DNA from 3 places in the Mitsuokella sp. AF21-1AC genome. Region 1 is predicted to be linked to each of the others. Evidence: riboswitches for the same ligand, from Rfam matches in the RefSeq annotation. Region 1 holds a riboswitch; each other region holds the start of a gene.

The links. Region 1 has a riboswitch for thiamine pyrophosphate ahead of DWX75_RS08860 (hydroxyethylthiazole kinase). Riboswitches for the same ligand answer to the same signal wherever they lie in the genome.
Region 2: another riboswitch for thiamine pyrophosphate. It lies ahead of thiC (phosphomethylpyrimidine synthase ThiC); the one in region 1 lies ahead of DWX75_RS08860 (hydroxyethylthiazole kinase).
Region 3: another riboswitch for thiamine pyrophosphate. It lies ahead of thiS (sulfur carrier protein ThiS); the one in region 1 lies ahead of DWX75_RS08860 (hydroxyethylthiazole kinase).

What each region holds. Positions count from the first base shown of each region.
Region 1 is NZ_QRVW01000023.1:8,939-12,209, reverse strand. It holds gene DWX75_RS08870 (thiamine phosphate synthase) at 135-824, opposite strand; gene DWX75_RS08865 (MTH1187 family thiamine-binding protein) at 827-1,177, opposite strand; gene DWX75_RS08860 (hydroxyethylthiazole kinase) at 1,206-2,045, opposite strand; TPP riboswitch at 2,099-2,197, opposite strand; gene DWX75_RS08855 (hypothetical protein) at 2,209-3,207, opposite strand.
Region 2 is NZ_QRVW01000036.1:3,465-6,735, forward strand. It holds gene thiC (phosphomethylpyrimidine synthase ThiC) at 8-1,315, opposite strand; TPP riboswitch at 1,362-1,458, opposite strand; gene DWX75_RS10825 (Flp family type IVb pilin) at 1,538-2,188, opposite strand; gene DWX75_RS10830 (glutaredoxin domain-containing protein) at 2,352-2,582, opposite strand; gene DWX75_RS10835 (NAD(P)/FAD-dependent oxidoreductase) at 2,639-3,271, opposite strand, start outside.
Region 3 is NZ_QRVW01000033.1:13,266-16,536, reverse strand. It holds gene thiH (2-iminoacetate synthase ThiH) at 1-402, opposite strand, end outside; gene DWX75_RS10550 (thiazole synthase) at 416-1,219, opposite strand; partial or broken gene thiS (sulfur carrier protein ThiS) at 1,220-1,399, opposite strand; TPP riboswitch at 1,526-1,656, opposite strand; gene DWX75_RS10545 (nitrite/sulfite reductase) at 1,737-3,271, opposite strand, start outside.

The DNA.
Region 1 (3,271 bases):
TGATTCTTGCGGAGCGGCTTTCGTCCGTTCCTGAATCTTATTATAGCGCAATAAGTCAAAAAGTCAAATACTTTTTCGACTTTTTGACTTATTTTTTCAAAATTTTTTTGGAGGGCAATTCACAGGCAAAAAGCTCAGGATTTTCGCCAGATGGACACCATCTCTTTCGCTGCCCGGCCGGGATTTTCAGCTCCCGCCACGGCGCTGACCACGAAGAAACCTTCGACGCCTGTCGCCTTGAGTGCAGGCAGATCGCAGGCCTTGACGCCGCCGCCCACAACGACGGGCACCGGGCTGATGCGGTGAAGCTCCGTGAGCTCTTCAAAGCTCCGCGTGATCACGCGCCCATCGGCCCCGCGGCCGCAGTCGCGCTTCGTCGGCGTCTCGTGCAGCGGCCCCGCGCCAAAATAATCGATATCGGATGTATCGGCATGGCGGACGTAATCGAGAAGCTCATTCGTGCGGGCGGAGAGGCCGATGACCCCGCGCTCGCCAAGATACTTGCGGCAGACACTCACGGGCACATCGCTCTGCCCCACATGGATGCCATCCACCTTGATGCCCTGCTCACGTGCGGCCAGCACGACATCGAGACGATCATCGACAAGCAAGGCCACCGCGTCCTCCTTGTGGAGCTCCTGCAGCACGCAAGCCGTCTCGCCGCACAGATTTATGAGCTCCCTTGCCGATGCCGTCTTGGAACGCAGCTGCAGGCACGTAAAGCCGTGGCTGACCGCCGCGCGGATAACCTCTGGCACCGGCCGCCCGAGTGTGTTCTCCGGCCCCACGACAAAGTACGCGGAGATATCGAGTCGTTCACGCATATTCACTTCGCATCGCTTCCTTCCTGATTTTCCTGATTCACCTGATTCGCCTTTGCCATGGCAATCTTTTTCTCCATGCGTTCCAGCTTGCCATGCATCATATCCTGATAACCCGGACGGATGTCCGCCTTCAGGACCACCTCCGTGCGGATACCGCGGTCGGCCAGCACCATCGTGGCCTTCTTCACCACGGCCATCACCTCATCCCATTCGCCTTCGATCTCCGTGAACATCGAATTGGTGCGGTTCGGCAGTCCCGATTCCCGGATGACCTGCACGACCTCGCCGACATAAGACGACATTTCCTCACCGGTCCCGCACGGAGCAATGGCCACCGCAATCAGCGCATTCATCGTAAAGCCCCCTTTTCATGCCATCGATTCATATCATATAGAACGGATTGTCCGCAATCTCCTCGGGCTTTGCCTGATAGAGCTCATCGAGGAAATAAGCGGCGAAAGTACCCGGTCCGCCGGCACGCTGTTCGGCTTTCTTTCCGGCGAAATTGTATGCCTGCACAGCCGCCAGCGCCGCGAAAAATGGCGTGGTCACAGCGGCGTAGACGGCTGCCACGCCGCCGAGAGAGCATCCGGCACCCGTGACCTTCGTGAAAAGCTCTGAGCCGCCCTCGCTCATGACCGTTGTCGTGCCGTCCGTCACGAGATCAAGGGGGCCCGACACGGCCGTGGCACCGCCTGTGAAGCGGGCCAGCGATTCGGCCGCCAGCTTTGCCTCGCGCACGCTGTCCGTCGCATCGACGCCGCGCACGCCGTCAGCCGCCATGCCCGAATCGAGCTGCCAGAGATTCGCGAGCGCGATGATTTCCGACGCATTGCCGCGCACGATGGCCGGCGGCGTCTGGCGGAACGCGAGCAAAAGGTCCCGCCGCATGCCGCCGAGTCCGATGCCGACGGGGTCGAGCACCCAGGGATGGTGATGATCAGCCAGGCTGTGCGCCGTCAGCGGCAGCGTCTTCTCGTAGATGGGCAACAGCGTCCCCATGTTGATGTACATGGCACTGCCGAGAGCCGCCATGCCCGTCCCTTCATCGGGCAGATAGACCATGGCGGCTGAACCGCCGGCCGCCAGCTGCGCATTCGCCACGAAATTGATTGTCACCGAATTCGTGATGGATGGCACGAGCGGCGTCGTCTCCTTCGCCTTGCGGACGGCCAGGAGAATGCCCTGCTTGATTTCTTCCAGTTCCATATCTATCACCATTGCCTTTCTTTCTCCAGGAGACCCGGCGTCAAAAAGAGCCCGCCTGCCGGCGAGCTCCGAATTTCTTTGCTCCCTTCGCGAGTCTTGACTCCACAGGTTCTAAGGGTCAGGCCATGCCTTCTCAACACCGAGGTGTACCCCTGCAAATAATCGATATGCGATTTTACTTGACGTCTGCCTTCTTGCCGGCAGGCGCGGCGTTTTCATTGGCCGTGCCGGCCTTGATATCGCGCGCACTGGCCAGGATCTCAGCGGGGACCTGCACATCCTCGAGCTCGTTGAAGTCACGGCCCTTGAGGCTCAATTCCACCGTGCTGTTTTCGAGAGCCTTGCGGTACGAATCCTTATCCTCGCGCGTCATATCGCTGCGCTTCAGATAGATGAGCCCCGCCTTGCGGATGGGCTCCGTCAGATTGGCGTGGAAATCCGTCAGCGTGTTCTTCTCCTCATCGATGGTCACCGTATACGTGAAATCCGGCACATTCTTAAGGATTGACTCCAGCGTTTTCTGCATGTCGGCATTGGCGAGGTTCGGGTGCTCATTCTCGAGATAGAGCTTGCCGAGGGCCTTGCCATCCACCGTCACGAGGTACGTCTGTGCCGCTCCTTCCTTCACGTCAAACTGCACATCCTTCGCAAAATCCATGAAGCCGTTGCGGAAAGCCGCCGTCCAGAACCCGTTGACCGTCTTGTCCATCGGCTGGCGCTTCGTCACGGATTTCTCCCATTCGCCATGGCCGAGACGGCAGTAAAAGGCCGTGGCCTGCTCCGTCTCGCGGATGTAGTAGGCGAGATCGCGCTCAAATTCCGGCGCGCCCGGCAGCGAAAAACCGATGGCCATCTGCCCCTTTGCGCGCGTGTACGGCTCGGATACAAATGAGATGCCGCTCGTAAGCGTGGCACTGCCCTTCGGCGTCGTCGCCACCAGCGACAAATCATACGTCCCGTTCTTGACTTCTGCCAATTGATCGAAAGCCTTATCCAGCGAAGCCCTGGCATCGAGCGGCACCACCGTTTCGGCAGGCGCTGCTGCCGGTGCTGACGGTTCAGCCGTTGCCACGGGTTCTGCAGCTACAGGTGCCATCGAGGCTTCCCCATAGGGAGCCAGCCACAGGGACAGTGCCAGCAAAGCAGCGGCCATCCCCTTTCTCTTGGACATCATAAGGCATCTTCCTCCTCCCGGTTCCAGTCAGCGGCCATCATGCAGACAGGCAGCAGCTGGAATA
Region 2 (3,271 bases), on a different contig from region 1:
CGCTTGCTCAGTCCTGGCACGGGCAGTCCGGCTTGTCAAAGTACTTGTTGATGATCTCCACGGCACAGTAATCGCCGCACATCGAGCAGGCACCTTCATCAGCGGGGTTGCGCGCACCACGTTTCTTCTTGGCAAGGTCCGGGTCGATGGCGAGTTCCATCTGACGATTCCAGTCGAGTACCTTGCGGGCTTTCGCCATCTCGCGGTCCCATTCGCGCGCACCCGGTACGCCGCGCACGAGGTCGGCGGCATGGGCAGCGATGCGGCTCGTAATGACGCCCGTGTGGACATCCTCGATCGTCGGCAGGGCCAGATGCTCCGCCGGCGTCACGTAACAGAGGAAGTCCGCTCCCGAGACGGCCGCAAGCGTGCCGCCGATGGCCGCGGTGATGTGGTCGTAGCCCGGCGCAATATCCGTGACGAGGGGGCCGAGGACATAGAACGGCGCATGGCGGCAGAGGCGTTTCTCCAGCTTCATGTTCGCCTCAATCTGGTCGTAGGGAACATGGCCCGGCCCTTCGACCATGACCTGGACACCGCGTTTCCAGGCGCGGTCGACAAGCTCGCCAAGCGTGATGAGCTCCGTGAGCTGGCCGCGGTCCGTAGCATCAGCCGTGCAGCCCGGACGCATGCCGTCGCCGAGGCTGATCGTCACATCGTATTTCTCGCAGATGTCGAGGATATCGTCGTAATGCTCGTAGAGCGGGTTCTCCATCTCGTTGTGGAGCATCCAGCCGGCGATGAAGGAACCGCCGCGGCTCACGATGTCCATGATGCGGCCCTGGCGGCGCATGCGCTCGATGGCGCTGCGCGTGACGCCGCAGTGGAGCGTCATGAAGTCCGCGCCGTCCTTGGCCTGCTGCTCGATCGTCTCGAGGATGTCGTCATCCGTCATCTCGACAACGGCGCCGTGTTCGCGGATGGAGCGCACCGTTGCCTGATAGAGCGGCACGGTGCCGACCATGATGGGTGAATGCTCGATGATGCGCTGACGCGAAAGGTCGATGTTGTTGCCCGTCGAGAGGTCCATGACGGCATCGGCGCCGCAGCGCACGGCTTCGTCAAGCTTCTCGAGTTCCGGCTCGATGTCCGGGAAGGTGCTCGACGTGCCGATATTGGCGTTGACCTTGACGCGCAGGCCCTCGCCGACGCCGCGCGGGCGCAGGTTCTTGTGGTTGATGTTGGCGCAGATGGCAATCGTGCCGTTGGCCACGCGTTCGCGGATGGTTTCCACCGGAATCTTCTCTTCCTCGGCCACGATCTTCATGGCATCGGTGATGCGGCCTTCACGGGCCTGCTGCATTTGTGTCGACATGGCTATTCCTCCTAAAAATAAAAGCCGCCCGGCGTACCGGACGGCAAAATTTGCTTTGTCACTTCCCTACGCAGGTATTACCCCAACAGGTTCCAAGGGTCGGAAAATCCTCTCAGCCGCAAGCGGCTCCCCTAGTGAAATCGTCATATTGTGTTTGTTCTTGTTTATTGTAGCAAAAGGATGAAAAAATAGCAAGCACTTCCTGCCTCGTCCTTAAGTCAATTATTTATTGGTCGTCCATGAAATATTATATTCCGTACCATCTTTTCCATAAGTTTGGTTCATATATGTTGTATTTTTATAGTTGCTATTGCCAACACCACTGGAAGATTGCTCCTGACCCGTATAATAATGTGAAATATACGAGCCATTCCCCAACGATTCGATACGAACACCAATCCAGCCGCCTTCCTGACCGACATTCATTTCATATTCTTTAAGCGAAGTCGCATTCCAAATTCCTGTAAATCTAGTGTAATCTTTACCATCGATTTTTACACCAGGTTTTCCACTCGAACCACCATTTGTTGCATATTTGTGTCCATAGTCTGAATTGACTTCTTGTTGAACATCAATCTCTACCCAGTTCCCCGCAGCAATTTCAATTCTTCCATTCTTGATAGCTTGACGCAGTGCATCGTCCAACGTTTTCTGCAAGCGTTTCTGCTTGGCTTCATTCGAACCATCGATGGCATTGCTGATGGTCGTAGACACATTAAAAAATGCTTCTCCAATGGCATCCGCCAGGCCGCCGTTGGCAAAGATTGCCGCGGCCACGCCGACCACGAAGGCCAGTATCAGCGCATACTCGACAATGCCCTGAGCCGCCTGGTCCCGGAGCTTCCTGCCAGGTCCCTTGAAAATCCTGCTCATATCTTCTACCTCTATCGTCTTGCCCCTCTCATCTATCGAGCAAATGTTTTCGCTTTCATAACTCTCTATTCATTATACGGTATCCGGACACCTTTTGCACTGAAAATTTGGAGCAGCAGAAAAACCGGCTGACGAGCAGCCGGTGACAGGAAGGGATATGGTATCAGAGTCCGAGCAGAGCGTCGAGCTTGGCTTTATCGAAGCTCACGACGAAATCCTTGCCGTTGACGGTTGTGACTGGCACGATGAGGTCGCCGGAGATCTTGTAGCATTCATCGCGGTCCTTATCGCTGAGCTCGATGTTGTGCTCCTCAAACTCCACATGACGGGATTTGAGATATTTCTTGACCTTATCGCACCAGGGGCAGGTCGTGATCGAATAAACTTTTACCATAAGAGAACACTCCTTATCTGAAATCAAATATTTTACATGGAAGGACGGGAAACGGCTCAATCCTCAAGCTGGCGAATGTAGCGCTCAGCCAGCAGGGCAGCCGTCGTGCCATCAGCCGCAGCCGTCGTGAGCTGGCGGATTTCCTTCTCGCGCACATCGCCGGCAGCGAAGACGCCCGGGATTTCCGTGCGGCAGTCCTCGCCGGCAGGGATGCGGCCGCTCTCCGTCAGGCGAATCTGCCCGCGGAAGAGTTCGGTATTCGGCACGACGCCGATGTTGACAAAAATCGCATCGACCGGCAGTTCCTCGCTCTTGCCCGTATCCTTGTGCAGAACCTGAATGGACTCGAGGCGTTTCTCACCGGCAAGCGCCGTGATTTCCGTCTGCAGCATGACCGTGACGGCGGGATTGGCATAGAGGCGTTTCTGAGACACCTCATCAGCCCGGAGCTCCGAGCGGTGGATGAGATAAAGTTTCTTCGCATAGCGCGTCAGATAGTTGGCCGCATCGACGGCTGCATTACCGCCGCCCATCACGACGATTACCTTATCCTGATACATATGGCCATCGCAGAGCTCACAGTAATGGATGCCGCGGTCCTCATAGCGTGCGGCCTCCGGCAGCGGCATCTTGCGGCGCTTCATGCCCGTGGCCAGGATGACCGTTTTGGCCTCGTAGATATGTTCTTC
Region 3 (3,271 bases), on a different contig from region 1:
GCCGCAGTAGACGCAGTAATTCTCGCAGTAATTGGCGATGTAGAGCGGCGTGAAGAGATAGACCGTGTTGCCGAAATGGCGGCTCGTCTCGAGCCGCGCACGCCTTGCCATCTCCTCGAGCAGGGGCTGCGCGGCAGGCGACAGCAGGGCCTTGAAATCCTCGACGCTGCAGATGCGGTGGTCGAGCGCGCGACGGACGTCCTGGATCGTGTAGGCATCGGGATCGTAGGCGTTCATGGCCGCGATGACCTTCTCGCGCACATCGGAGCGGATCTCTTCCATATCCGGCAGATAGGCCATGGGGTCCGTGCGGCACGAGGGATCGTGCTCAAGGCGGTGTTTCTTGGCGAGTGCGGCCTCGCTCAGGCGGCTGGAATCCACGAGGAACTGATTCTCTTTCATAACTGCCACCTCCTCAATTGCGCAGGAAACCCGTCAGCGGGTCGGAAGCCTCGGCGCCGCGGCTCAGCACGCGCCCGAGCCCCGCAAGGTACGCCTTGCGGCCCGCCCGGATGGCGTCGCCAAAGGCTGAAGCCATGAGCGGCACATTGCCGGCCGTCGCGAGCGCCGTGTTGGCCATGATGGCCGCCGCGCCCATCTCCATGGCCTCGCATGCCTGCGACGGCGCGCCGATGCCGGCGTCGACGATGATCGGCAGGTCGATCTCATCGATGAGGATCTGGATGAATTCCTTCGTCGCGAGTCCCCGGTTCGAGCCGATGGGCGCTGCAAGCGGCATGACGGCGGCTGCACCGGCCGCTGCGAGGTCGCGCGCGGCGTTGAGGTCGGGGTACATGTAGGGCATGACGATGAAGCCTTCCTTCGCGAGGATTTCCGTGGCCTTGATTGTCTCGTTGTTGTCCGGCAGCAGATACTTGGAGTCGCGCATGATCTCGATCTTCACGAAATCGCCGCAGCCGAGCGCCCGCGCAAGGTGTGCGATGCGCACGGCCTCGTCCGCCGTACGCGCACCCGACGTGTTCGGCAGGAGCGTGATATTTTTTGGCACGTAGTCGAGGATGTTTTCCTTCTCTTTCGTGTTGGCGCGGCGCACGGCCACCGTGATGAGCTCGGCGCCGGCATACTCGACCGCCGCCTGGATGAGCTTCAGCGAGTACTTGCCCGAGCCCAGGATGAAGCGCGAGTGAAACGTGTGGCCGCCGATGACGAGTGCATCGTCTTTTGCTTCCTTATCACCGGCGCCCGAGCCGCCGCCCATGAAGCAGACGACCTCGACCTCATCCCCATCGCTGAGCACCGTCGTATCGTAGGCCTCGCGCGCGAGGATCACGCCGTTGTGCTCCACGGCCACGGCCCGCCGGTCGTAGCCGGCCTCCGCCAGATAATCCGCCACGCTCAGGCCCTCTTTTGCCTGCAGCTCGCCATTGATTCGTACCATCTTGCATCCTCCTCCGAAAATCACAGCTCCCCAACGTCCCGGCATGCTCAAAACGCCACCAGCCAAAACAAAAAGGGAGGCAACCTGACTCTGGTCGTCTCCCTGTACATGCAGAAACATCGCTCGATCGCATTTCCTGCGCATCCCTACGTTGGCATTATCCAAATCAGGTTCCCGGGTCGGAGTCACGAACTCCCTCTCAGCCTGCTTTGACGCCGCGCGCTGCGGCCGCCGGGCAAGCTCCCCGTGTCTATGGAATTGTAAAATCCTTAAAACGCTTTTTATTATAGACGAAACGATACAGAATTACAACCGTTTCCGCGAAAAAACGCCTGCTTTACACGAGATAGGGCGCAAGGACGGCCTGCCAGTCCGCGAGCGGCGTACGGCGCACCGTTTCGTGGAAGGCCTCGCCCGCCTCGCGCACGGCGAAGTAATGCGCGACGAGTGCGCAAAGTGCCGCGAAGAGCTTCGCATCTGCCACGCGGCCCGCAAGCGGCTGAGCGTAGGCCGCATCGGGGCCGAGCGAACCGCCCACCTGCACGGTGTAGACGGGCGTCACCTCGCCGTCGACCTTCGCGCGGCCGCCCGTCAGGCCGATGTCCGCGATCTGCGGCTGCGCGCACGAATGGAAGCAGCCCGTCAGATTGATGCGCACAGGCACGTCGGCCGCGGGGAACGCCGCATCGAGCGCCTGCGTCAGCTGCTGCAGGCGGTCCTTCGTCTCAATCGGCGCGAAATTGCAGTAGGCATTGCCCGTGCACGACGACGCGTAGCCCGAGAAGAGCCCCGGCTGCAGCGGATAGCGCGCAAAGAGCTCCTCGGCAAGCAATGCGTCGAGGCGCTCAGCGGGGATGTCGAGCAGGATGAGATTCTGCGAATTCGTCGTGCGCAGGCGGCCCGTGCCGTAGGTCTTCGCAAGCCCTGCAAAGGCGCGCAGGTCCGCGGCCTCGATGTGGCCCTTGGCGAGATGCACGCCGACATACGAGAGCCCCGGCTGCTTCTGTGCGTGGACGCCGTAGAAGCGGCCGTACTGCCACGGCGCCGTGACCTCCTCGCCGCCAGCTTCGAGCGTTCCCGTCTGGGCCGTGATCTTCGCGGCCACGGCGCAGATGCCAAGATCCGCGACGAGGTATTTCAAGCGGCAGTGATTGCGCTTCTCGCGATATCCTTCGTCGCGGAAGAGCGTCGCCACGGCCTTGGCGACCGGCAGCACCTCTTCGGGGCGGATGAAGAACGGCAGCTTCTGCGCGAGGTACGGCTCCGCCGAGAGGCCGCCGCCCACGTAGGCGTGAAAGCCCGTCTCGCCCGCGCGCCGGGCCGGCACGAACGCGAGGTCGTTGATGCGCGCGAAGCCGGCGTCGTGCGGATTTGCCGAGATCGACACCTTGAACTTGCGTGGCAGGTTCGAGAAGTCGCGGTTGCCGAGGAAGAAGCGGTACGTCTCCTCGACGAGCGGCGTCGTGTCGAGGAGTTCCTCGGGGTCGACGCCCATGAGCGGATTGCCGAGGATCGTGCGCGGCACATCGCCGCAGGCCTCGACGGAGCTCAGGCCGGCCTCCGCGAGGGCGCGGCGGATAACGACGGCGTCGCGCAGCGTGATGTTGTGGATCTGCACGGCCTGGCGGATCGTGATCTGCACCTCATCCCTGCCGTACGCGTGCGCGAGATCCGCGAGCACCTCGGCCTGCGCGGCTGAAAGCGTGCCCGACGGCAGCTTGACGCGCACGAGGAAATGGCCGTCGCGCGGCCGCTGCGCGTAGATGCCGGCCCATTTGAGCCGCTCGACGTCGCCGGGGTCGAGCTCCGAGAACGCTTTGCCGGAAAGCGCCTCGATCTCCCCGAAAATGTCGAGGCCGTCCTTTTCCTGTT